3 regions of the Psychrobacillus sp. FSL K6-2843 genome follow, and region 1 is predicted to be linked to each of the others. Evidence: riboswitches for the same ligand, from Rfam matches in the RefSeq annotation. Region 1 holds a riboswitch; each other region holds the start of a gene.
The links. Region 1 has a riboswitch for lysine ahead of MKY94_RS14730 (Na+/H+ antiporter NhaC family protein). Riboswitches for the same ligand answer to the same signal wherever they lie in the genome.
Positions count from the first base shown of each region.

Region 1 (8,301 bases):
CTATTAATGTGAGTTCTACATCATCTGGCAAATTATTTGGTAATAGGCGTAGTAATACGCGCATATTCCCATATCCTCCACCTAACAATACTAATTTTCGCATAAATATTCTCCCTTTTGTTTCAATGTCTCCTCAAATTATAAATGATTGTGACACATTTCACAATAAAACTTCACAATTGACCTTTATAAAAAAATAGAGTAGCATGACGATGTAGTGAGGTGACAGCTATGAATCCAATGGTTGAATTTTGTATAAGCAACCTTGCAAATGGTTCACAAGAAGCTTTTGATATATTAGAACAGGATCCTGATTTAGATGTGTTAGAATATGGCTGTCTTAGCTATTGTTCCCTATGTTCCGAAACACTTTTCGCCATAGTGAACGGTGATGTGGTAGAGGGTGAATCTTCCGAAGATCTTGTAGCCAAAATATATAAATACATTGAAGAAAATCCATTATTTTAAAAGGTATCGAGAAGATATTCTCTCGATACCTTTTATATATTTTAATCTATTAAATCAATTTCATACATTCATTCCATAAATAGCATTACTCCATTTATGAGTGAGAAAAAGAAATAAGGTATTCTCTGTTCTAAGCTCAACAGGAATACCTTATTTAATACAGTTATTATATTGTTCTTCCAAACAATGAATGGTGTTTTATTTTATCCAGTCATGTAAAGTTTCTAAAAAATGAGTCGGTTTTTGAAGGAACATTTGAACTTCTTCCGTTCTATTAACTCCAGTATTGACGTGAGCAGTATCAATTCCCATGTGAATGCCGGTTAATATGTCTGTTTGATAATTGTCTCCAATCATCACCATCTCTTCTTTTTTAAACCCATACTTTTTTTGAATAAACTCAAGCATAAACGGTTGCGGCTTTCCAGTAAAAATAGGTTCAACACCTGTAGAATGCTCTACTAATTTGGTGAACGCTCCATTCCCTGGAAGATAGCCTCTTTCACTTGGGAAAGCGTGGTCGCTATTTGTAGAGATAAACGCCGCTCCAGCCCTAATTGACAAACAAGCTTGTGCGAGCTTTTCGTAATTGACTTTATGGTCTATTCCCATGACAACCACCTCTGCTAAGTCATCCGTTGGCTCAATTCCTACAGAACATAAAGCATCCTCCAAGCCCTTCTCTCCAATCATAAAAACGCTTTTTGCAGGATAATGCTCGGCAATGTAATTAGCAGCTGCAATCGATGAAGAGATAATTTGCTCCTCAGTAGTATGTATGTCCATCTTCGCTAGCTTCGCTTGTAGCTGCTTTTGAGTCATAGAAGAGTTGTTAGTAACGAAAAAAGGTTCAATCCCATTGTTTTGCAAATAATGTACAAAATCTACAGATTCCTGAATTGGTGTTAGTCCCTTATATACAGTTCCATCTAAATCTAAAAAGTATCCTTTATAGGCGGACATCGGAGTCTTCCGGTAAAAATGCTGAAACTGGCCCAAGCTCATTAATTAAATAATTTTCTACTCTTTCTGGAAACTGTTGTAAATAAGGGAGATTTTTCACTAGAACACTTTCTAATTGCTTATGGTCTACGGAAAAGAAATGTCTCACAAGCTCTTTTCTCATTTCAATAACAGCTTTTAAAGGCGCATCCATCTCAGCTGTAATTACTTTTTCATCAGTCAAAATATCAATTATGTCATCATAGCCACCTGGATCCCTCATGATGAAGCCATCAATCATTGAGTTACCTACATCTATAATGGACTCAATCATATTTTGTCCCACTCGCTCTAATGCAAGTTTCGTTATATTATTTTCATTCCAATCTTTTTTACTATCTATTAAGTCAAGCAATTCTCTCATATGCTTCAATGTCATTGCAATACTTTTACGGTCCACAAAATACATTGTACAGCCTCCTAATTCTTGGTCAGTTGATATATAGTTCTATTCTATAGTACCATAATTCATAGGTAAGGAAGGAGTGTCAAGGGTGGAACGATTTTTCTTGTATGATGACGTCGAAGATACAAAAACAAGATTCGTTGGATTTACTGGAGAAAGCCAGCGATATGATTTAGCAATTGTCCAGAGTTCTCGATTTTTCGGTAAGGTACTTGTGATGGACATTCAATACAATCGATCAGCTATTATTGGGTCGGATGATGTGGAAGAACCTGGCTACTTAGAGCATGTTTTTAATAGATCTGAAGCTGAAGCAACGGAGCTAAGAGATTATCTAAGAGAATTACTGAGCTAAAGTGGAATATTGTATAGATTTTTATAAAAAGAAAAACCTTGAGCAGATCATAATTGATCTTGCTCAAGGTTTTCTTTCTTATCTTTTACTAGTTCGAGTGGGACCGTTTTTGGTGCTACCCCTGTTTTTTTAACAATAAAGTAAGCACACCCAAAGTTACAATACTCGTATAAGTAATCCTTCATAGTGCTAATTTTCGTATCAAATGTTGCTTTATGATTTCGATCCTCGAAAAAGCCCTTTAGACGAAGCTGACCGTAGCCCCAGTCGCCCATTATATAATCATACTTCGTTAAAATCTCACTATAACGCTCTATAAATGCTTCTTCTTTAAAAGCCTCTCGAAAATCCTCAATCACTTCATAAGTGAAACCTTCAGCAATAATCATTCGCTCACCATCCATTAGCTATTTTGAATAGCTAGTAATTCCTCACCTTGCAGTTGTCGTTGCTTCGCTGCTGCATTTACCTGTTCATCCGCATGATAACTACTTCTAACTAGTGGTCCTGCCTCACAATGAGAGAAGCCCTTGCTCATGGCAATTTTACGTAATTCTCCAAACTCAGCTGGTGAATAATATTTTTGTACTTTAAGATGTTTTTTTGTTGGTTGTAAGTATTGGCCAATAGTCATGATATCTACATCGTGAGCACGTAAATCATCCATAACCTCTATAATTTCTTCAAATGTTTCCCCTAGACCTAGCATTAACGAAGACTTCGTAGGAATAGTCGGTTGCATTTCCTTAGCACGTTTTAATAACTCTAAAGATCGGTCATATTGAGCACGCGCTCTAACTCTTGGAGTTAAACGTCGTACTGTTTCAATATTATGATTTAGAATATCCGGCTTAGCATCCATTATATTACGAATGTTTTGCTCAATACCACCCATATCTGAAGGCAATACTTCAATAGTTGTAAAAGGATTTTTTCGACGAATTGCTCGAATTGTCTCTGCAAAGACCTCCGAACCACCATCCTTTAAATCATCACGGGCTACCGCTGTTACAACTACGTGTTTTAGATTCATAATGACAACTGAATCTGCTACTCGCTCTGGTTCTGCTAAGTCTAACTCGTTAGGAAGACCTGTCTTTACAGCACAAAAACGACAAGCTCTTGTACACACAGCTCCTAAAATCATGAATGTCGCAGTACGTCGCGATCCCCAGCATTCATGAATGTTTGGACATCTTGCTTCTTCACAAACTGTATTTAAATTATTTTCACGCATTAATTTTTTTAAGCCTTTATAATCCTCATTGGTATTTAACTTTATTTTTAGCCAGTCAGGCTTGCGTTCATGCTGTTCTTTTGGTGGTTTACACGCTGTCACGATTCCATACCCCATTCCCATTAATCTGACTTTACTGATGTCAATGTACCATATTATTAGAATTCAAACAACCTTCTAAAATCAACGGGCAGAACTATTGAACCACTCTTTTGCTTCTAATCGACCAAAAGGCAAACAACAAAACAATTATAATTATAACTGTTATTAACCCTATCAAGACAGAGCTTGTTAAGCCTAGTACCAAGTAACCTACTGCTGCAATAATTGCGCTAATAATAGCATAGGGCAGCTGAGTCATTACGTGGTCAATTACATTAACACCTGCTCCTGTGGCAGACATAATAGTCGTATCGGAGATTGGTGAGCAATGGTCTCCAAAAACTGCTCCTGCTAAAACAGCAGCTAAGACTGGAAGCAATAATTGAGGCTCAATCGCCATGATGATACTCGCTCCAATAGGAAGTAAGATACCAAAAGAACCCCAAGATGATCCAGTTGCAAAAGCCATAAATGCTGTTAACACAAACATTAATACAGGTATCACACCTACTGGTACATTGTTTTCCGTAACTAAAGTAGCTAAAAATGCTCCAGTTTCTAAAGCTGTGATTAAATAAGACAACGACCAAGCAAACACTAATATCAAAATAGCTGGAAGCATAGATTTAACACCTGTGCATATGGCTTTCCACACGTAAGTCATGTTTGCCTCTGGGTTCGTTTTAAATTGACGCATATATAAAATCATTGCGATTATACTAGCTGTCAGTCCCCCTATAAATAACGAAAGAGGTACATCTGTATGTTCAAAGATTATAAAGATGTCTAAAACTTTTCCTGAAAGGCTATAACCCGTCCAAAACATACTTCCTAAAGTGACAACCACTAAAGAAATAATAGGAAGTAATAAATCAATCACCTTACCATAATTATTTTCCGGGAAATCACCCTCTAAATCTCCAGGATTTGTTTTCTCCGGGTCAAAAAGTACGCCTGTATCCATCGCTCGTCTTTCATGCTTTTTCATCTCAAACAAATCAAAGTCAGTCCAAGCTGTGAAAAAGACCAATGCTAATGTTGCAATTACATAGAAGTTCATCGGTGCCATTAACACAAATGCCTCCAGCGGTGTATAATCAGTCACCGCATGTGTAGCAAAAATTACACCAAGCTGACTGATTAGGAAAGCTCCCCAACTAGAGACTGGAGACACTACACAAACTGGTGCAGAGGTGGAATCGATAAAATAAGCAAGCTTTGCACGAGAAACTTTATGAGAGTCTGTAATAGGTCTTGCGATTTGCCCAACTGCTAATGCATTAAAATAATCATCCACAAAAATGATAATCCCCAAAAAAGCAGTTAAAAGTTTAGATCCTCTTTTTGTTTTGATTCTTTTGATAGCCCAAGCAGCAAATGCTGTGCTACCACCGGAAAGACTAACGAAAGCTGTTACTACTCCTAATAATAATATAAAAGCTAAAATATATATGTTATATACGTTTAACCCACCATCCCAAAAGGAAACTTTAAATGAGTCCCATAACAAAAGAAAAGATTGTACTGGGTTAAAATTCTCCACAAGTAATGCGGCGGAAAGAATCCCCGCTCCCAATGAAAGTAAAACCCTTTTAGTCACTAAAACCATAATAATTGCCAATAACGGTGGCACTAACGAAAAAATAGTATTTTCCAAAACTGTTCCTCCTTAAAAATCGAAAAGCCAACCTATAAATATATATAGGTTGGCTTGATTATGAAATATAAGCTAAATACTTACTTCATTTGTAGCTCCCCATCTATACTGGCGTATAAATGACAGTGTTATTTTTGTTCAAAATAACCCCAACTAAATATCTTATGACTATCAATACTTAGCTTCGGCAAAGCTTCCTTTCATCTACGATCAACGGTGTCAACCTCCTGTAAATTACTCTTAAGCCTCGCAGCCTCTACCTATTCATTATTCATTTCTTTCTATTCTAACAGGGTTTTATAAAAAACGCCTTTTTTTTAATCTTTCGGCAATGGTATTGGCACCTCTACTGATGGAGCAGCAGACCCATCTCCTCCGGTGTAAATATGAGGCACCTGACCCTGTACTAAGCCCATTGCAACAGGGATATTTTGTTCAACTACACTCATCTTACTTGCCAGCGGTACAATGATTTGTACATTTACTTTAATATGAATACTAATTTCTACATAAGCATTATTTATTCCAAACTCTGTTATGGTAGGCACTACATTGGACTGAACATTACCTATTACATGGAAACGAATTGGAATTTTCGGCCCTAAGTTTCCGATTAGAGGTATATTTGTAGCCTGCCCCATCGGCACAAAGAATACTACCCCACCTTGATCTTCCATCGTATGCTTATCATATTCAATATCATCCAAGTAGGGAAGGCTAGAAAGATTACCTTTTTCTGCCTGCTCCAAATGAGATTGCACTAAACTATTTGTATCAGAAAGTACTCGGTTGATAATCTCCGTATTAAACTTAGTCGTCACCATATTTTTACTATCTGAAGGAACTTCTTCAATAATATCGTTTACGTCTAATACATTTGCCGTACGTGAATTAATCGCTTTACTAATTACCATAGAGGCAATCTTATTAGTTTGTACTTCTGCATAATCTAAATAAGTTGGAGTCAGTTGGGCATTTATGTAATAAAACACCCAAGCTACCGACAATAGAAAGCATGTCAAAAAGATAGCTAATTTACGTTGAGTGCTAAAAAATATAAAACGTTTCTTCTTTTTTCGATAAAACAACGAAAAAACCTCCTCATTACTTTTATGTAACAAGAAGGTCTTTTATGCCCTGCACTTATGCTCTTCCTTTATTCCGTACCATTTCACAACGTCTCGAATTGTTTCTGGCATAATATATTGTTTTTTTGCTGTTTTAAAGGAAGGAAAGAAATATCCAAATGTGAACATATCCAAAGTTGCCAGCCGGTAGGTGTCCTGAATAATTAACGGACTTCCCTGTATTAAGATAACACCATCTTCTCTTTCAACTATTTGTTCAAATAATACATTACCTAAGAATTTACCACGAAAGCCTAATCCTTTTACCTCGAGGTGAGGCCATTTATCATTTTTTGATTGCTCAATGATCTCTAGTAAATCTGCTCCACTTAATGTAATGATACAAGGATTAATAGGATGAGGAAGACATTGATGTAAGTCTCCTGCAGTTACAGGTCCCTCCGGTAAATCTTTTAAAAATATACCCGCTGGGAACATTGCACAATCAGCACCTGTATATTCGAGCAACCCTTTCCCAAAAAATTTAGCGAGCTCAGATTCATGAAACCATTCTTTTTCAAGCTTTACTGGATTATTAAATACAGTATGAGAAAGCTGGACTTTTCCTTCATACTCCCAACGCATTTGGAGTTGGCTTGCATATTCAGGTACGGGTAGCTCGTCGGTCGGATATACCTTAGCCTCTTTAGAAACAATCTTCTTGCTAATATGATCAAACTCTAATATTACACGTCCAATATACATACCAAATTTGCCTGTAGCAGCCTGCAAAGTGTTCCCTAACCATTTCCCCTCCTCGAACAAATGATGGGTGTGAGCGCCTAAAATAAGATCCAATGAGGGTATTTGTTCAATCAGAATTTCATCCTGTGATTTTCCCAAATGTGACATACATATTAGAATATCTACTTGTGAGGAAATTTCCTTACACACATTTTTTAATCGTGGTATAGGGTCCTGTACATGCCAACCAAGTTTTTCATAGTAAACGCCATAATCTGCAGTGGCAGCAACAATTCCAATTTTAATGCCAGAGGGGGTTTGATGAATTTTGTAAGGCTTTACCCAATTAGGAATCTCTCCATCCAAGTTAGTAAAATTTGAAACAATTACTTCAAAATTTGCTTCTGTATATAAAGAGTCTAATTCCTCATGACTAAGCGTTATCCCTTCGTTATTACCAATTGTCACATAGTCATACTTTGCCTCGTTTAAAAGCTTTACATTGCCCTTCCCCAGAGTTCCTTCTGTATAAATATTGGAGCGATCCACGTGATCCCCGATATCTAAAATAAGATAGGAATCCTTCTTTTCATGCATCTTTCTTTTATTTGAAAGAAAGTGATGGATTGAAGGCCAATTTTCCAAATGACTGTGCAAGTCATTTGTATGATAAATATAAATCGTCTCTTTCACCCTCTCCACCTCTTTCATATGTTTTAACCATTTTATAATTTTCTTTTAAAATAGCCCATCAATAATGGAGCGGATTCCAAGTAACAGTAACACTATCCGTAAGGCAGTTACTAGTGTTTCCGAGTTCAACTTTTTGTTCAGCTTTGCACCGATCTTAGCACCAATATATGCAGCAGGGATAACGGGTATGGTATATAGCCATGGAACATTTCCTAATGATATATGGGTTGCCGAATTGACAATAGACGATAAAAACACCATAAACATGGAAGTACCCACTGCAACATGTGGAGGAAAAAGAAATAACAAAATCATAGCAGGTACAATCATCGATCCTCCACCGATTCCAAATAACCCTGAGGCAAAGCCAATTACAAACGTTAAGGAAACGGCAAACCAAATCGGAAAACCATATACATATGTATTTTCTCCATCCTCAAACGTCCGCTGCTTACCGTGATTAACAAACCATTGAACTGGCTTCAAATACTTACGAACAAGCAATAGAATAGATAGGACAACGAGTAATATACCAAAGTATAGGTTAAATGATGGGAGGTCTAATCCTTT
Region 1 is NZ_CP152021.1:2,897,746-2,906,046, forward strand. It holds gene MKY94_RS14695 (NAD(P)/FAD-dependent oxidoreductase) at 1-103, opposite strand, end outside; gene MKY94_RS14700 (YuzB family protein) at 232-468, shown strand; gene MKY94_RS14705 (TIGR01457 family HAD-type hydrolase) at 667-1,431, opposite strand; gene MKY94_RS14710 (DUF86 domain-containing protein) at 1,418-1,879, opposite strand; gene MKY94_RS14715 (DUF3055 domain-containing protein) at 1,965-2,231, shown strand; gene MKY94_RS14720 (YutD family protein) at 2,279-2,620, opposite strand; gene lipA (lipoyl synthase) at 2,635-3,570, opposite strand; gene MKY94_RS14730 (Na+/H+ antiporter NhaC family protein) at 3,665-5,227, opposite strand; lysine riboswitch at 5,312-5,494, opposite strand; gene yunB (sporulation protein YunB) at 5,545-6,315, opposite strand; gene MKY94_RS14740 (bifunctional UDP-sugar hydrolase/5'-nucleotidase) at 6,358-7,731, opposite strand; gene MKY94_RS14745 (sulfite exporter TauE/SafE family protein) at 7,777-8,301, opposite strand, start outside.

Region 2 (8,301 bases), 1.2 Mb from region 1:
AAATCAATGTCCCTTCAAACGATTCTTATAGTATAGAACAAGAAGTAATTAAACTTGTAAATGTGGAAAGAGCAAACGCGGGTCTTTCAGCATTAAAATATGATTGGGAGCTTGGAAGAGTAGCGCAATATAAATCACAGGATATGCACGATAAAAACTATTTTAGTCACACTAGTCCTGTCTACGGAACTCCATTTACAATGATGAAGAATTTTGGAATAAGCTATAAATCTGCAGGAGAAAATATTGCTATGGGTCAAAAAACAGCCGCAGCAGTAGTAGATGCTTGGATGAACAGTGAAGGTCATAGAGCGAATATCTTAAACAAAAACTATACTCATATTGGTGTAGGTTATGTAAAAGACGGTAACTACTGGACACAAATGTTTATACAAAAATAAGTGAAAAGAGTGCAAATGACGGTGGTAGCCAAGTCATTTGCGCTCTTTTTTTGCGGTTTTCCGATAAGGTGAGAAAAATGAAAAGCATAAATTATAAATAGCTAAAGTTGCGCTTTAAACGAATTCTTTCTGTGGAGTATAGCGATAAGCCATACTGTCGCATGTAATGTGAAACCAGCTTATCTCATGTTTTTTTTATAATATAAAGTTTCATGTGAAACATTTTTCGTCCCGTTCAAAATGGAAATTCTCCTAGAAAGGGGCTTCAACCAATCAACGAATGGTCTAAGAGATCCAAGAATGTATATGGAGGCTTTAAAGCGGGCTTTATTTGATTGGAGCGGCAGGCGGCGACTCCGGTGGGATGAACGAGACAGATAAGACATCACAAACGACGTGCAAGCGACAGTGATGGCTTATCCTCACCCCACGGAAAGCGTCCGCTGAGAGCGGAAATCAACCATCACTTGTTAATCAAATAGTCAAAGTGAAAAGTATTTTATTAATAGCTTTAAATAAATGAGTTAGTTTTATCTATATTCCTTTCTCTTTACTATAAAACTTATGATTGGAGCGGCAGGCGGCGCCTCTTGTGGGACGACTGAGACAGATAAGACCTCATAAAAGATGCGCAAGCGACGGTGATGGCTTATCGCTCCCCCTCGGAACCTATGCCCAAAGGGAAAAAGAAAAAGTATGATAAAGTTGAAAATGCGTTTACTTTAGCAGACTTTTCTTAGCAATTCCTCGGATTATTAGCTTTTTTTAAATGGGTAATGAAATAATTCTAAAGAGATTACAATCTAATAATAGTAATATTTTGTTTAATCAATAGAACACATGTTGACAGATGAAAATCTCTGTTGTAGACTATGAACAATAATTGAATATAACCTCGCTTTATAGAAGTGAGGTAGAGGCGCGATATTTAACAGTCCTTAGTGGAGCGTGAGTAGCTGTGATGCTAGGGAGAAGGAAATGTCGCCGAAGTTTGTAATAAACTCATTATTACATGCTGGGTCTGCAGTGAATAATTGCAGGACTGTCCGTTATAAACGTCCCGGTTTATAATGGTGTGCTATCTCATGGGGAAAAGTAGAGGATTTAGGGCAACCATACATATATGACCTGAGTCTATCTCAGGTCTTTTTTTGTACGGTTGTCCTTTTTGTATGCATGCATACATATACTAATTTAAAAAAGGAGATTAATAGAGATGAAAAAAAGTCTATTCACTTTAACATTATTATTATCAACCATTTTACTGCTTGCAGCTTGTGGAACAAAAGAGGAAGAAAGCGTTGGATCAGCTTCTGATCAAGATACTTTTACAGTAGGTTTAGAGGCAGGATATGCACCATTTAACTGGACTCAAATGGATGACAAAAATGGTGGCGTAAAAATTGACGGTAATGCAGAATATGCTGGTGGTTACGATGTAGAAATTGCTAAAAAAATAGCTGAGGGCTTAGGTAAAGAGCTCGTTGTTGTTAAAACGGAATGGGACGGTTTAGTTCCAGCCCTAACATCCGGCAAAATTGATGCAATTATTGCAGGGATGTCACCAACTGCAGAGCGTAAAAAAACAATTGATTTCTCCGAAAACTATTATACTTCCAACTTTGTTATGGTGGTAAAAAAGGGTGGGACATTTGAAAATGCTACCTCCATTCAAGACTTTAAGGGGGCGAAAATTACTGGCCAATTAAATACTTCTCACTACGGGGTTATTGACCAAATTGAAGGAGTAAAAAAACAACCGGCATCAGATAATTTCCCTGCAATGCGTGTGGCACTAGAATCTGGAATGATTGACGGCTATGTATCTGAACGTCCAGAAGGGATTAGTGCTTCATCAGCAAATGATAAATTTGTAATGATCGAATTTACAGAAGGATTCGTGGCAGATGAAGAGGAAACAGCCGTTGCAGTAGGATTGAAAAAGGAAAGTGACTTAACAGACAAAATCAATAAAGTTTTAGCAGGAATCTCAGAAGAAGAGCGACAAGAAATTATGGACAATGCTATTTTAAATCAACCAGCTGCAGAATAAGCATATAACAACGGCTGCTACTATTTTGCAGCCGTTTCATTATTTACAGCATTTACTGACTTTCCTTGGAAAGTGTGTTTATGGGTCAGCTAGTATGTAAGGAGGAAGACTATGAGTTTAGAATGGATTATATCCATCATTACAAATAATTGGCCAATGTTTTTACGAGGAGCCGGAGTAACCCTCTTAATATCCATTATTGGAACTATCTTCGGAGCTATCATCGGTTTGCTGGCAGGAGTTATAAGAACTGTTCCTATGCCGGAAAAGGGGATTAAAAGATACTTTCTTAAGCTGGTTAACTTAATGCTCTCTATTTATATAGAGTTTTTCCGTGGCACACCAATGATAGTACAAGCAATGGTTATTTTTTACGGCTCCTCATTGGCCTTTGGCTTAGACATGGATCGTCTACTCGCTGCTATTTTCATTGTTTCTATAAACACGGGTGCTTATATGGCGGAGATTGTTCGAGGCGGAGTTATTTCCATAGACAAGGGTCAATTTGAAGCCTCTCAAGCAATAGGGATGACGCATATTCAAACGATGCTTCATATTGTGTTACCTCAAGTTATCCGCAATATACTTCCTGCAACAGGTAACCAATTTATCATTAATATTAAGGATACCTCTGTGTTGAATGTAATCGGAGTCACTGAGCTGTATTTCCAAACAAAATCAGTTGCAGGAAATAACTTTAGATATTTTGAGTCATTTTTTGTAGCTTGTATCTTGTATTTCATCATGACATTTGCTGTTACCTTGATATTACGTCATTTTGAGAAGAAATTGGATGGACCTGAAAACTATACAGTCATTGGTCAACCGATGCAAATGGCAGTCCTACCAAAAGGTCCACATGAAAATCAGTAAGCAAAGGAGGAGCAACTATGGAAAAAGTAATTGAAATTCAACATTTAAGCAAATCCTTTGGAGCACATGAAGTATTAAAAGATATCGATTTCTCTGTTAAAAAAGGCGAGGTTGTATGCATCATTGGCTCTTCTGGATCGGGAAAATCGACTCTTCTCCGCTGCATTAATTTGTTGGAAAAGCCAAGTGGTGGGCAAATCATTTATCAAGGGGAGAATATTCTCGATAATAAGCACGATATCCATTCCTACCGAACGAAGCTTGGAATGGTCTTTCAACAGTTTAATCTGTTTAATAATCACAATGTGTTAGGTAACTGTTCAGTTGGACAGGTAAAAGTATTAAAGCGTTCTAAGGAAGAAGCCGAGAAAATTGCACTGAAATACTTAAACGTTGTAGGCATGGATGGCTACGTTAATGCTAAACCAAAGCAATTGTCCGGAGGTCAAAAGCAGAGAGTTGCTATTGCACGAGCCTTGTCTATGGAGCCTGATGTAATGCTTTTTGATGAGCCTACATCAGCACTTGACCCAGAAATGGTGGGGGAAGTGTTAAAAGTAATGAAAGAGCTTGCGAACACTGGTTTGACAATGTTAATTGTTACTCATGAAATGGAATTTGCCAAGGAGGTTTCCGATCGAGTAGTCTTTATGGATAAGGGAGTTATTGCGGAGGAAGGCCCTCCAAAGCAAATTTTTAACAATCCTCTACAAGATCGAACGAGAGAATTCTTAAAAAGAACATTGAAATAAACTCTAGGTTGTTAGTATCAATTCACCTTTTTGTGTAGAAAAAAAATAGATAAAATAGTATATTGGTAATATATGCAATGGATAAATTATCAAATCTATGTAAGGCTTCCCTTTTAAAAGAAGAGGAAGCCTTTTATATAAGGAAAAAAACTAGAGGTGTTTTCATGAATGAAGTACTAAAACGAAATAATGTAAAAGTAATAGGGAACAAGGAAAAAGTAATAATGTTTGCCCATGGTTTCGGTTGTGATCAAACCATGTGGAGAAATATTGTCCCTTCATTTGAAGAAGAATATCAAATTGTTTTGTTTGATTATGTTGGGTCAGGAGATTCAAATTTAAAGGTTTATAATTCTGAGAAATATGGTTCACTTAAAGGCTATGTTCAAGATGTGCTAGATATAATAGAGGCATTGAAGCTTCACGAAGTAATCTTTGTTGGACATTCCGTTAGCTCCATGATCGGTATGCTAGCAGCCATTCAAAAACCTGAGGCATTTAAAAGTTTGGTTATGATTGGTCCATCCCCAAGGTATCTTAATGATAGAGAGTATTTTGGAGGATTCGAAGAAAGAGATATTCATGAAATGTTAGATATGATGGAGATGAATTTTATAGGATGGGCAAGCTATATGGCTCCAATAGTAGCCGCTAATGACGTGCACCCTGCGGTGGCAAAAGAAGTAGAAAAAAGTTTTAGCTCAACCGACCCGAAGATTACAAAGCAATTTGCGGAGGTGACATTCTTTTCCGACCATCGTAAGGATTTAGAGAAATCATCTATTCCAACATTAATCATCCAATGCTCAGAAGATAGTATTGTTCCTATTCAGGTAGGTGAATACTTACATCGCCATATTGAGAAAAGTGATTTTAAAATAATGGATGTGAAGGGACATTATCCTCATCTAAGTCACCCACATGAAACAATACAGCTGATTAAAGAGTATCTTTACCAAATGCAGTGAAGGGAATGGTATATGTATGGATGAGCGTTTAAATCTTGCGCCTTGTGGTTACGTTACTATCAGCCAAGAAGGTATGCTAATCGATATGAATAAAACCTTCCTTCAAATGACAGGGTTTATGTATGAAGAGATTGCTCAAAAGCATATAGAAACAATTATGTCTAAGACTAATAAGTTTATATTTCATACTTATTTTTATCCCTATATTCGATTATACGGACACGTCGAAGAGTTATTTCTAAGTCTACTGCATAAGGATGGTCAAAGCGTTCCAGTATTGTTAAATGGAAAAAAAGCAAATCGAGAAGGTATAGAGGTAATTGATTGTGTAATGGTTTCTATGGGGAAGAGAATAGGCTATGAACAAGAAATTAGACTAGCAAAAAAACAGTTGGAGGAAGCGTTCCGAGAAAAGGAACTGGCGCTTTCTAAATTAGAGGAATTGCATGAGGAAATAGAGGAAAAGCAAGAAAGACTTATTGAACTAAATGGTAAGCTAGAGAAATTAGCCATAACGGATAAATTGACTGGTTTAAAAAATCGTCGTTATTTTCATATCAAGCTAGAAGAGATGATTATGCAATTTGAGCAGAACAAACAGTCCTTTTCCTTATGCTTAATAGATATTGACCATTTTAAGCAGGTCAACGATACTTGGGGTCATGCGATGGGAGACCAGGTGCTAGAAAGGTTGGCCAAGATAGCAGAAGAAACTGTACGTCCGAAAGATACGGTGCTTAGATACGGCGGAGAGGAATTTATTGTTCTTCTCCCACTAACAAATGCACAAGAGGCTAACCATCAGGCGGAACGTTTAAGGTTGGAAATTGAAAAGACTACTTGGCCCATTGACGAAATTACGATAAGTGTAGGAGTTGCAACTTACACGTCAGAGGATACTCGTACAACAGTGGTGGAGAAGGCTGATCATGCGTTGTATTATTCTAAGAGGAATGGTCGAAATAGAGTTACCCATATAAACGACTTATAGGGGGAATATAAATGGTTGCTTTTAGTGTTATTAAAAAAGACCAGGAATATTGGTTAGCTGACCAAATAAAGATGGATATGTCTAAAGATGAATACTGGTCAAAATTGAAAAGTCTTTTAAAAGATTGGAAGGACGAACAGGTGAATTACCTTTCCCTTCTAATGGTTGAAGAATACGAACAACAGCTAATGAATGAAGGCTTTCATAAGGTTTCCTCTATTGTGGAATATACACGTCTACTAGATGAAAATTTTACTCTAGATGATGCTTTTCATGTGGTAACTCTTTCAGGAAGTTCGCTCGCAGACGAGGAATTTGCTCTATTATACGATAAATGCAGAAGTGGCTCTGCAAACAAAAATAATTTATTTTCCATTGAACAGATAATGGAAGCCTTTGTGAATGAGCTAGGATCTACTTGGCGTCATTATTGTCATATTTTCTTTAAAGGTGAAGAACCCATGGGTATTAGTATTCCGCATATAGAAGACGGAACGGTCGAAGAAGGCAGGCTATTTTACTTTGGAGTAGTACCAGAACAGAGAGGCAAAGGTTTCGGAAAAGTATTTCATCTGTATTCTCTAGAATTATTAAAAAAAATGAACGCCACTTATTATGTAGGAAGTACAGACGAAAACAATGAATATATGATAAGAATTTTCCAAGCAAATGGCTGCATATTAAGAGATAAAAAAGGAATTTATCGGATAGATAAATAAAACTAGGTTAAGCAAAAAGGAGCATGTGATGTTAAATCACTCGCTCCTTTTAATATTACTTATTTAGTGGAAATAGCTTCTACAGTAGAAGCCACTTTAGAAATTATTAATTCACTTCCTAATAGCGGAGATTCTTTAGAAGCTTCAGCAGAACCAGGTTCTGGACGTTTATGGGCTTCCTTGAAGATATCACTATTTCTCCAAGCTTGGAAACCTTCTTCGTTTTCCCAATACATATTTACATTCATTTCATCATATTCAGTTGTACCTTGTGTAATAGTAACCTCTACTTTGATGAAGCCTTCCATTTCTTGAAGTGGGCTTGGCTTTGTAAAATTTGGAGCCATTCTTTCAGCAAATCCTGGTTTTGTTTTAATACGATTTGTTACGATAATCATTAGACATTCTCCTTTTTTACTTATTTGTCAGTGTAATTATAACATTTCCTATACGATATATCTTTTCATAGTATCTAAACAGACATTCATCGGGAGATCTTTTAATGGGGAAGCTTAAGGGGTAAAGCAGACGAGCTAGCATGAATTCTACTAAAAGGAGGAGAGCTATATACGTCCTAGTAAGAATATGATTAGATCTTCTAGCTTTTTCACATAAACAAATTGAATTTTATGCTCAAGTGCTTCATTATTATAGATACAAGACTTTTCATAATCAATAAACAGACGATTATGTAAAAGAAATACATTTACACGAAGGAAGTAGTTTATGTCGGAAGCAAATATAACTCGTTTAGAGGTTGATGGCAAGGAAATTATTTTAATTGGTACTGCTCATGTCTCTAGGTTGAGCGCTGAGCAGGTTAAAGAAGTGATTGAAAAAGAAAATCCTGATTCCGTGTGTATAGAGTTAGATGAACAAAGATATCAATCTATTACTGATAATAACAAATGGAAAGAAACAGATATTTTTAAAATCATAAAAGAGAAGAAAGCGACTTTATTATTGATGAACTTAGCTATTTCTTCCTTCCAAAATCGTATGGCCAAGCAGTTCGACATTAAACCAGGCCAAGAAATGATTCAAGGAATTGAAAGTGCAAAAGAAACCGGAGCAGAACTTGTACTAGCTGACCGTAATATCCAAATAACATTCTCTCGTATCTGGCATAATCTTGGTTGGTTAGGTAAGTCTCAGCTTCTTACATCGGTTTTCTATAGCATCTTTAGTAAAGACACCATTTCCGAAGAAGAGCTAGAGAAGATGAAATCGCAGGACACTTTAAATGCAGTACTTGCAGAATTTACAGAGTCATTTCCAAGGCTGAAAACACCTTTAATTGATGAACGAGACCAGTTCTTAGCTCAAAAAATTAAGGAAGCCCCGGGTAAAAAAATTGTAGCAGTATTAGGAGCGGCACATGTTCCTGGTATTACAAAAGAAATTTACAAACATCAGGATTTAGAAAGACTTTCTACAGTCCCACCCAAATCAATTTTACCTAAAATAATTGGGTGGTCGCTTCCTATCCTTATCATTGCATTGATCGCGTATACATTTATAGCAAACCCAACAGCAGGATGGGA
Region 2 is NZ_CP152021.1:4,064,753-4,073,053, reverse strand. It holds gene safA (SafA/ExsA family spore coat assembly protein) at 1-401, shown strand, start outside; lysine riboswitch at 1,308-1,490, shown strand; gene MKY94_RS20885 (transporter substrate-binding domain-containing protein) at 1,618-2,454, shown strand; gene MKY94_RS20880 (amino acid ABC transporter permease) at 2,566-3,327, shown strand; gene MKY94_RS20875 (amino acid ABC transporter ATP-binding protein) at 3,345-4,079, shown strand; gene MKY94_RS20870 (alpha/beta hydrolase) at 4,244-5,047, shown strand; gene MKY94_RS20865 (sensor domain-containing diguanylate cyclase) at 5,064-6,038, shown strand; gene MKY94_RS20860 (GNAT family N-acetyltransferase) at 6,050-6,757, shown strand; gene MKY94_RS20855 (heme oxygenase) at 6,817-7,155, opposite strand; gene MKY94_RS20850 (TraB/GumN family protein) at 7,484-8,301, shown strand, end outside.
Region 2: linked by a shared signal. The riboswitch ahead of MKY94_RS20885 (transporter substrate-binding domain-containing protein) and the one ahead of MKY94_RS14730 (Na+/H+ antiporter NhaC family protein) in region 1 are both predicted to bind lysine.

Region 3 (8,301 bases), 310 kb from region 1:
TGGACCAGAATCCACGGACCCATTACCTTATGGTGAAATAGGAGAAATCGCTGTAAAGGGACCACAGGTAATGAAAGGCTATTGGAATCGTCAAGAGGATACTGATATGACGATGAGAGATGGTTGGTTGCTAACAGGTGATTTAGGGTACATGGATGAAAACGGTTTCTTTTATATTGTAGACCGTAAAAAAGATCTTATTATTGCTGGTGGTTATAATATTTATCCTCGTGATGTGGAGGAGGTTCTTTACGAACATCCTGCAGTACAGGAATGTGTAGTTGCAGGTGTACCTGATCCATATCGTGGCGAGACTGTAAAAGCCTATATAGTTGTAAAAGAGGGAATGACTGCAACTGAGGAAGAGCTTAATACACATTGTCGCGAAAATCTCGCATCATTTAAAGTTCCAAGGATTTATGAATTTAGGAAAGAGCTTCCAAAAACAGCTATCGGAAAAATATTAAGAAGAAACCTGATAGACGAAGAAAGAGAAAAATTGAAGCAGGTGGCAGTACAGAGTTAATTGTTTATTGACAATATAAAAAATTGAATATAAAATAAAAATATGAATGAATCATCATTCATATTTTTATTTTTTGGTGGTGAATTCATTGAAGAAAGACAAACCTAAGTATAAGCAAATTATTGACGCTGCAATCATTGTTATAGCAGAGAATGGATACCATCAGTCTCAGGTTTCTAAAATAGCTAAACAAGCTGGCGTTGCAGATGGAACAATCTATTTGTACTTCAAAAACAAGGAAGATATTTTAATATCGGTTTTTGAAGAAAAAATGGAAGTTTTTGCGGATAACTTGAAGGAAATTTTAAAAGAGAATATCAGTGCTTCTGATAAGTTGTATAAAATGATCGAAAATCATTTTAAGGTGCTTGCTAGTAATAGGCATCTAGCAACTGTAACTCAATTGGAGCTACGTCAATCTAACCTAGCGTTACGTTTGCGAATAAATGCTATCTTAAAAAATTATTTGACATTACTCGACACTATCTTAAAAGAAGGTATTGAAAACGAGGAATTCGAAAATTCTGTAGATATTCGCTTAGCAAGACAAATGGTTTTTGGTACAATTGATGAGACGACTACTTCCTGGGTGATGAATGAGTATAAATATGACTTAGTCGGACTAACAGAAAAAGTACATCGTCTATTACTAAAAGGTATAACAACCTAAAAGGGATGTGGGTAGATGGAGTTTTTGTCATGGAATGTCGAAAATCATGTAGCAACCGTTACGCTGAATCGTCCTCCTGCAAATGCATTAGCTAGGGGTGTTATTTTAGAGGTTAATAGCTTGCTAGATGAGGTGGAGCACGATGAAAATGTTCGTGTTATCCTTCTAAAAGGGGAAGGTCGATTCTTTTCTGCAGGAGCAGACATTAAAGAATTTACCACTGTGACTTCTGGAGAGGAGTTCTCGAAGCTAGCTTCTAGCGGACAAACTATATTCGAAAGAGTCGAAACATTTCCAAAACCGGTGATTGCAGCCATTCATGGTGCAGCACTTGGTGGGGGACTTGAGTTGGCCATGAGCTGTCATATTCGATTGGTCGCTGAAAATGCTAAACTTGGTTTGCCAGAGCTACAGTTAGGTTTAATACCAGGATTCGCTGGTACCCAACGCCTTCCACGATATGTAGGGTTTGCTAAGGCGGCAGAAATGCTACTAACAAGTGAACCAATCAGTGGAAAGGATGCGGCAGCATTTGGGCTAGCTAATCATGCTTATCCAGAGGAAGAATTGTTTGAAAAAGCAGGGGAGCTAGCAAACAAAATTGCTACGAAAAGCCCTGTTGCCGTGAAGGCTGCTTTGGAAATGCTTCAATTTGTGAAGACTTCATCTTATCACGAAGGGGTAAAAGCAGAAGCAAACGCTTTTGGAACAGTATTTGTTTCAGAGGATGCCAAAGAAGGTATTTCAGCATTTATTGAAAAAAGACAGCCTGTCTTTAAAGGTAAATAACAATATTGGGAGGACTTCAACATGAATATTTATGTTCTAGTTAAACGCACGTTCGATACAGAGGAGAAAATTGTTGTAAGTGGTGGAAAAATTCAAGAGGATGGTGCTGAGTTCATCATCAACCCATACGATGAGTATGCAATCGAGGAAGCTATCCAAGTTCGCGACGCACACGGTGGTGAAGTTACAGTCATTACAATGGGTGGCGAGGATGCTGAAAAACAACTACGTACAGCTTTAGCAATGGGTGCTGACAAAGCAGTTCTGATCAATACAGAAGATGATGTTGAAGAAATGGACCAATTCACTGCGGCTCATATAATTTCCGAATACTTAAAAGACAAGGATGTAGATTTAATCTTAGCTGGAAACGTTGCGATCGATGGCGGTTCAGGTCAAGTTGGACCACGCGTTGCAGAATTGTTAGGTATAAACTATGTAACTACTATTACTAACCTAGAAATCGATGGAACAACTGCTACGATCAAACGTGACGTTGAAGGGGACACAGAAATTTTAGAAGCATCTTTACCTCTTTTAGTTACTGCACAGCAAGGTTTAAATGAGCCACGCTATCCTTCTTTACCGGGAATAATGAAGGCTAAGAAAAAACCTTTAGAAGAACTAGAATTAGATGACCTTGATATTGATGAAGATGACATAGAGGCAAAAACAGAAACAATAGAAATTTACTTACCTCCTAAAAAGGAAGCTGGAAAAGTTTTAGAGGGAGAACTAGCTGATCAAGTAAAAGAGCTAGTGAGCCTACTTCATTCAGAAGCGAAAGTAGTATAACTTTTACGGTTAAGTTTCTAGTAATCTATGAACTGTCTTGTTAAGTAAAGAGGGTTCGAATCATTTATTAAATGGGAGGAACAAATCATGTCTAAAAAAGTATTAGTTTTAGGGGAAGCACGTGAAGGTGCACTTCGTAATGTATCATATGAATCAATCGCTGCAGCAAAGCAAATTTCTGACGGTGGGGAAGTAGTAGCAGTATTACTAGGAGATGCAGTTCAAGATTTAGCTGCTGAGCTAGGAAAATACGGTGCAGACCGTGTGATTACTGTAGAGCATCCACACTTGAAACAATATACTTCTGATGGCTATGGTCAAGCTTTTATGGCCGTAATCGATCAAGAAAACCCCGAAGCAATTGTATTTGGTCATACAGCTCTTGGAAAAGATCTATCTCCTAAAATCGCTAGTAAATTACAAATCGGTCTAATTTCCGATGTAACAGCTATCGAAGGAGAAGGGGAAGATGCAGTATATATTCGTCCAATCTATTCTGGTAAAGCTTTTGAAAAAGTTAAAGTTAAAGAAGGTATTAAGTTCATCACAATTCGTCCAAACAACATCGCACCACTTGTAAAAGACGATAGCAAATCATGTGACGTTTCTTCTCTATCAGTTGACATCACAAATCTACGCACAATCATTAAAGAAGTAGTACGTAAATCTACGGAAGGCGTAGACTTATCAGAGGCGAAGGTTGTTATCGCGGGTGGACGTGGAGTGAAGAGTGAGGAAGGATTTGCACCATTAAAAGAGCTTGCGAACGTGTTAGGTGGAGCAGTTGGAGCTTCTCGTGGAGCTTGTGATGCTGACTACTGTGATTATTCACTACAAATCGGCCAAACTGGTAAGGTTGTAACTCCTGACCTTTATATCGCGGCTGGTATTTCTGGAGCAATTCAGCATTTAGCAGGTATGTCTAACTCTAAAATTATTGTGGCGATTAACAAGGATCCAGAAGCTAATATCTTTAAAGTCGCTGACTATGGAATTGTCGGAGACTTGTTTGAAGTTATCCCGATGCTAACAGAAGAATTCAAAAAGCTTAAAGTGAATGCATAAAAAATGCTCGGCTCTTTTTGGGCCGAGTTTTTGTGTGAATAAATGAAATTTACGTGTGTAAGCTAAATTGTAGATGAAGCATTTTTTGTCTGCTATAATCTATTTAGAGTTAATAAAGGAGGAATTATATATGGCAATTGTTCATGGAACAGATCAAACCTTCTCACAAGAAGTTGAAAAAGGATTAGTATTAGTAGATTTTTGGGCAACATGGTGCGGACCATGTAAAATGATTGCTCCAGTTCTAGAAGAAATGGATGCTGAAATGAGCGAGAAAGTTAAAATCGTTAAAGTTGACGTAGATGAGAACCAAGCGACTGCAAGTCAATTCGGTATCATGTCAATCCCAACATTAGTGTTATTTAAAGATGGTCAGCCAGTAGACAAAGCTGTTGGTTTCCAACCAAAAGAAGCACTAGTTCAATTCGTTGAGAAAAACGCATAATAATAAAAACCGGGTCCTCTAAGGCGCCCGGTTTTTTTAAACAGGTGATGAGATGAACGAACTAATTCAACAGAAATGTGCAATCCTACCAGATCAACCGGGCTGTTATTTGATGAAGGATCGGCAAGGCACTATTATATATGTAGGAAAAGCAAAAGTATTAAAAAATCGTGTAAGATCTTATTTTACCGGTTCACATGATGGAAAAACTCAAAGATTAGTACAAGAGATAGTGGACTTCGAATATATCGTTACATCGTCTGAGCTAGAGGCATTGATCTTGGAGCTCCATTTGATCAAAAAGCATGATCCAAAATACAATATCATGCTTAAGGACGATAAGACGTACCCATATATAAAAATTACAGGGGAAAAGAACCCAAAGCTAATTATTACAAGACAAGTAAAAAAGGACAAAGGGAAATATTTTGGACCCTATCCAAACTCCCATTCTGCCCATGAAACGAAAAAGCTGCTGGATAGACTATATCCATTAAGAAAGTGTCAAAAGCTACCTAGTCAAGTTTGTCTTTACTATCATATTGGTCAGTGCTTAGCTCCATGTGTAAAGGAAATTGATGAACCAACATACACAGAAATAATTCACGAAATCTCTAGTTTCCTTAATGGTGGACATGGTAAGGTCAAGAAAGAACTGACAGAAAAAATGAATGCTGCAGCGGAACAGCTTGAGTTTGAACGAGCTAAAGAATACCGCGATCAAATTGCCCACATTGATCAAGTTATGGAAAAACAAAAAATGACGATGAATGATTTCACGAACCGTGATATTTTCGGATATTCAGTAGACAAAGGGTGGATGTGCGTCCAAGTCTTTTTTGTGCGCCAAGGTAAACTGATAGAAAGAGATGTGTCGCTATTCCCGATGTATCGTGACCCGGAGGAAGAGTTTCTTACGTTTCTAGGCCAGTTTTATGCCAAACCTGAACACATCAAGCCAAAGGAAATATTCGTCCCAAATACTACCGATTTGGATTTGGCGTCTGAGCTGCTGCAAATGAAGGTCATTATTCCACAAAAGGGAGCAAAAAAGAACTTAGTAGATCTGGCTCAAAAAAATGCTTCAATTGCATTGAAAGAAAAATTTCACTTAATCGAACGTCAAGAGGAGCGGACAGTTGGGGCTGTAGAGGAATTAGGTCAATTGATGGGAATTAGCATGCCAAGCAGAATCGAAGCATTTGATAATTCACATATCCATGGGACAGATGCAGTTTCAGCCATGGTAGTTTTTGTTGATGGCAGAGCATATAAAAAAGATTATCGTAAATATAAAACTAGAACAGCAGCCAAGCATGATGACTATGGAGCGATGCGCGAGGTTGTTCGAAGAAGATACACAAGAGTACTAAAAGAAAGACTGCCACTTCCTGACCTTATCATTATTGATGGTGGTAAAGGACAAATAGAGGCTGCTCGCGAAATTATTGAAGATGAATTGGGCTTAGATATACCTATTGCAGGACTAGCCAAGGATACGAAACACCAAACTTCTTCTTTGCTTTATGGTGATCCCTTAATGATTATACCTATGAAGCGGACTAGCGAGGCATTCTATTTATTACAAAGGATTCAAGATGAGGTCCATCGTTTTGCTATCACATTCCATCGTCAACAAAGAGGGAAGCATACGATTGCTTCTTCATTAGATGGAATAGAAGGAATCGGACCAAAGCGAAAAAAACTACTACTCAAGCATTTTGGCTCCGTCAAACGAATGCAAGCTGCATCTAGGGAAGAGTTAATCGAATCTGGGCTTCCTAGTAAATTAGCAGATAATCTAATTGCTCATTTTCGGAAAAATTTATTGTCTTCTGAATAATCTTATGTTATCTTTAAAACAATTTAATATTCACTATTCAAACAGTGAAGATAGAGGTGCGAATTGCAATAGTACTAATCATGAGGATGAAAGATCCATTGAGGGGTTAGGAAAGGGTTGTTCGCCGAAATATAGAAAAGCTTTTCCTTTTCTATGTTGGTTCTGTATTTAAGAGATGCAGGATTGTCAGAATATATATTCTGGAGGGCTATCTCACATGGGCAATTGTTTTTTGACCGTGTATGAGAAGAGTTAGCTTTCCGCAATCTTGTGGAAAGCTTTTTTTATTGTATCCCGACAGAGACAAAAGGGGAGATAGGTTAATGAGTAAAATTGTTATGAAATTTGGCGGAACTTCTGTAGGCACTCTCGACAAAATAACGAATGTCGCAAAAAGGATTCAAAATGAAAAAGAAAAAGGCCACGATATTGTAGTAGTTGTTTCTGCAATGGGTAAAACAACTGATGATTTAAATTTGTTGGCAAGTAAAATCACCGATAGTCCTGTAAAAAGAGAGATGGATATGTTGTTGTCAACAGGGGAACAAGTGACGATGTCCTTGCTTGCAATACAATTGAACTCACTTGGTGTGGAAGCCCTATCTCTCACAGGTTGGCAAGCAGGCATCCAAACAGACGATGTACATAGAAATGCGAAGATCAGTCAACTAGATGGCAACAAGATAAATGAATATCTTGATGGTAACCAAGTAGTAATTGTCGCAGGATTTCAAGGGATTTCTTTGGAGGGGGAAATCACTACCTTAGGAAGAGGAGGATCAGATACTACTGCCGTCGCTGTTGCAGCTGCGATAGATGCAGAAATATGTGATATTTACACAGACGTAGATGGCATTTATACTTCAGATCCTCGTTATATATTAGATGCTAGAAAACTAGAGCAGTTGGAATATGATGAGATGTTAGAGTTAGCCAATTTAGGCGCTGGAGTGTTGCACCCCCGAGCAGTGGAGTTTGCAAAAAACTATAAAATACCACTTAGAGTACGATCAAGCTATGAAGAAACAGAAGGAACAATTTTAAAGGAGGAAGTAGATGTGGAAAATAATTTAGTAGTACGTGGGGTAGCGTTTGAATCAGATATAGTACGTTTGACTATAGAGTATGAAGTGCCTTTTAATGGTTCGCTAGCTTCCATTTTCACTACACTCGCTAATAATAATATAGACGTAGACATTATTGTCCAATCAATCGTTGAGGGCATTAAGCCAACAGTTTCGTTCTCTATCAAAAAGGAATCACTTTCAGAAGCAATTGAGGTTTTAGAAACAAATAAAAAAACATTAGGTTTTACTTTTGCTGATTTTGAGGTTGGCCTAGCTAAAGTATCGATAGTAGGATCGGGAATGGTATCTAATCCAGGTGTTGCTGCCCAAATGTTTGACCGTCTTAGTAAGGAGAACATACCTGTCAAAATGGTAAGCACCTCAGAGATTAAAGTTTCTGTAGTAGTACCTCAGGGGAATATGATCCAAGCTGCTAATGCCTTGCATAATGAATTTGAATTGGCTATCAGCCGATAATTCTATATTTAAAGAGGATTGTCGTTTTACCTACAATCCTCTTTTTTGTATACATGCTGTTTTATCGCGAACTTTTTAAATCCCATTTTATATGAAAAGTGACCATTCCAGTTTTTTTGACAAGCTCATCATAGCACTCGGTCTCATAGCCGCCAATTTTTTGTTGCTGCTCCGCAAGAAAACCTGCCTCTAGTCTATGACTTCTGTTAATCCCACTTTGAGGCAAATTAAAGGTTTCTAATATGTAATGAGCAGAATCCTTCGAAGTTTTTTCTAATTCAAGCTTTCCCCAACCAGCTTCTTGGAAGAAAGAGATGGCTTCTTCCATTGAATAGAGAGGAAATTTACGAGCGAGGTCTTTACCTGCCCAGTATAAAATATCTTTTTCATGTTTTCCGAGAATAGAAGCAAGCACGTGATCTCTTATTATTTCGTATCCAAAGGAAGTTACATGTGAATGTTCTTTTTCATTCAAGTAGCAACCCTTCTTTCTAAAAGAAAATGTAAATAAAAAACTATGAATCTATTTTAACATAAAATTTTTCTCGGGGATGGAATACTTTGTGAAAAGTTAATCTAATCATTATAGGGAAATGTGTCTGAAAGATGAATAAAATAAAGAAA
Region 3 is NZ_CP152021.1:2,592,712-2,601,012, reverse strand. It holds gene MKY94_RS13145 (AMP-binding protein) at 1-526, shown strand, start outside; gene MKY94_RS13140 (TetR/AcrR family transcriptional regulator) at 615-1,196, shown strand; gene MKY94_RS13135 (enoyl-CoA hydratase) at 1,212-1,985, shown strand; gene MKY94_RS13130 (electron transfer flavoprotein subunit beta/FixA family protein) at 2,007-2,780, shown strand; gene MKY94_RS13125 (electron transfer flavoprotein subunit alpha/FixB family protein) at 2,868-3,845, shown strand; gene trxA (thioredoxin) at 3,976-4,290, shown strand; gene uvrC (excinuclease ABC subunit UvrC) at 4,343-6,133, shown strand; lysine riboswitch at 6,177-6,352, shown strand; gene MKY94_RS13110 (aspartate kinase) at 6,457-7,677, shown strand; gene MKY94_RS13105 (YslB family protein) at 7,739-8,152, opposite strand.
Region 3: linked by a shared signal. The riboswitch ahead of MKY94_RS13110 (aspartate kinase) and the one ahead of MKY94_RS14730 (Na+/H+ antiporter NhaC family protein) in region 1 are both predicted to bind lysine.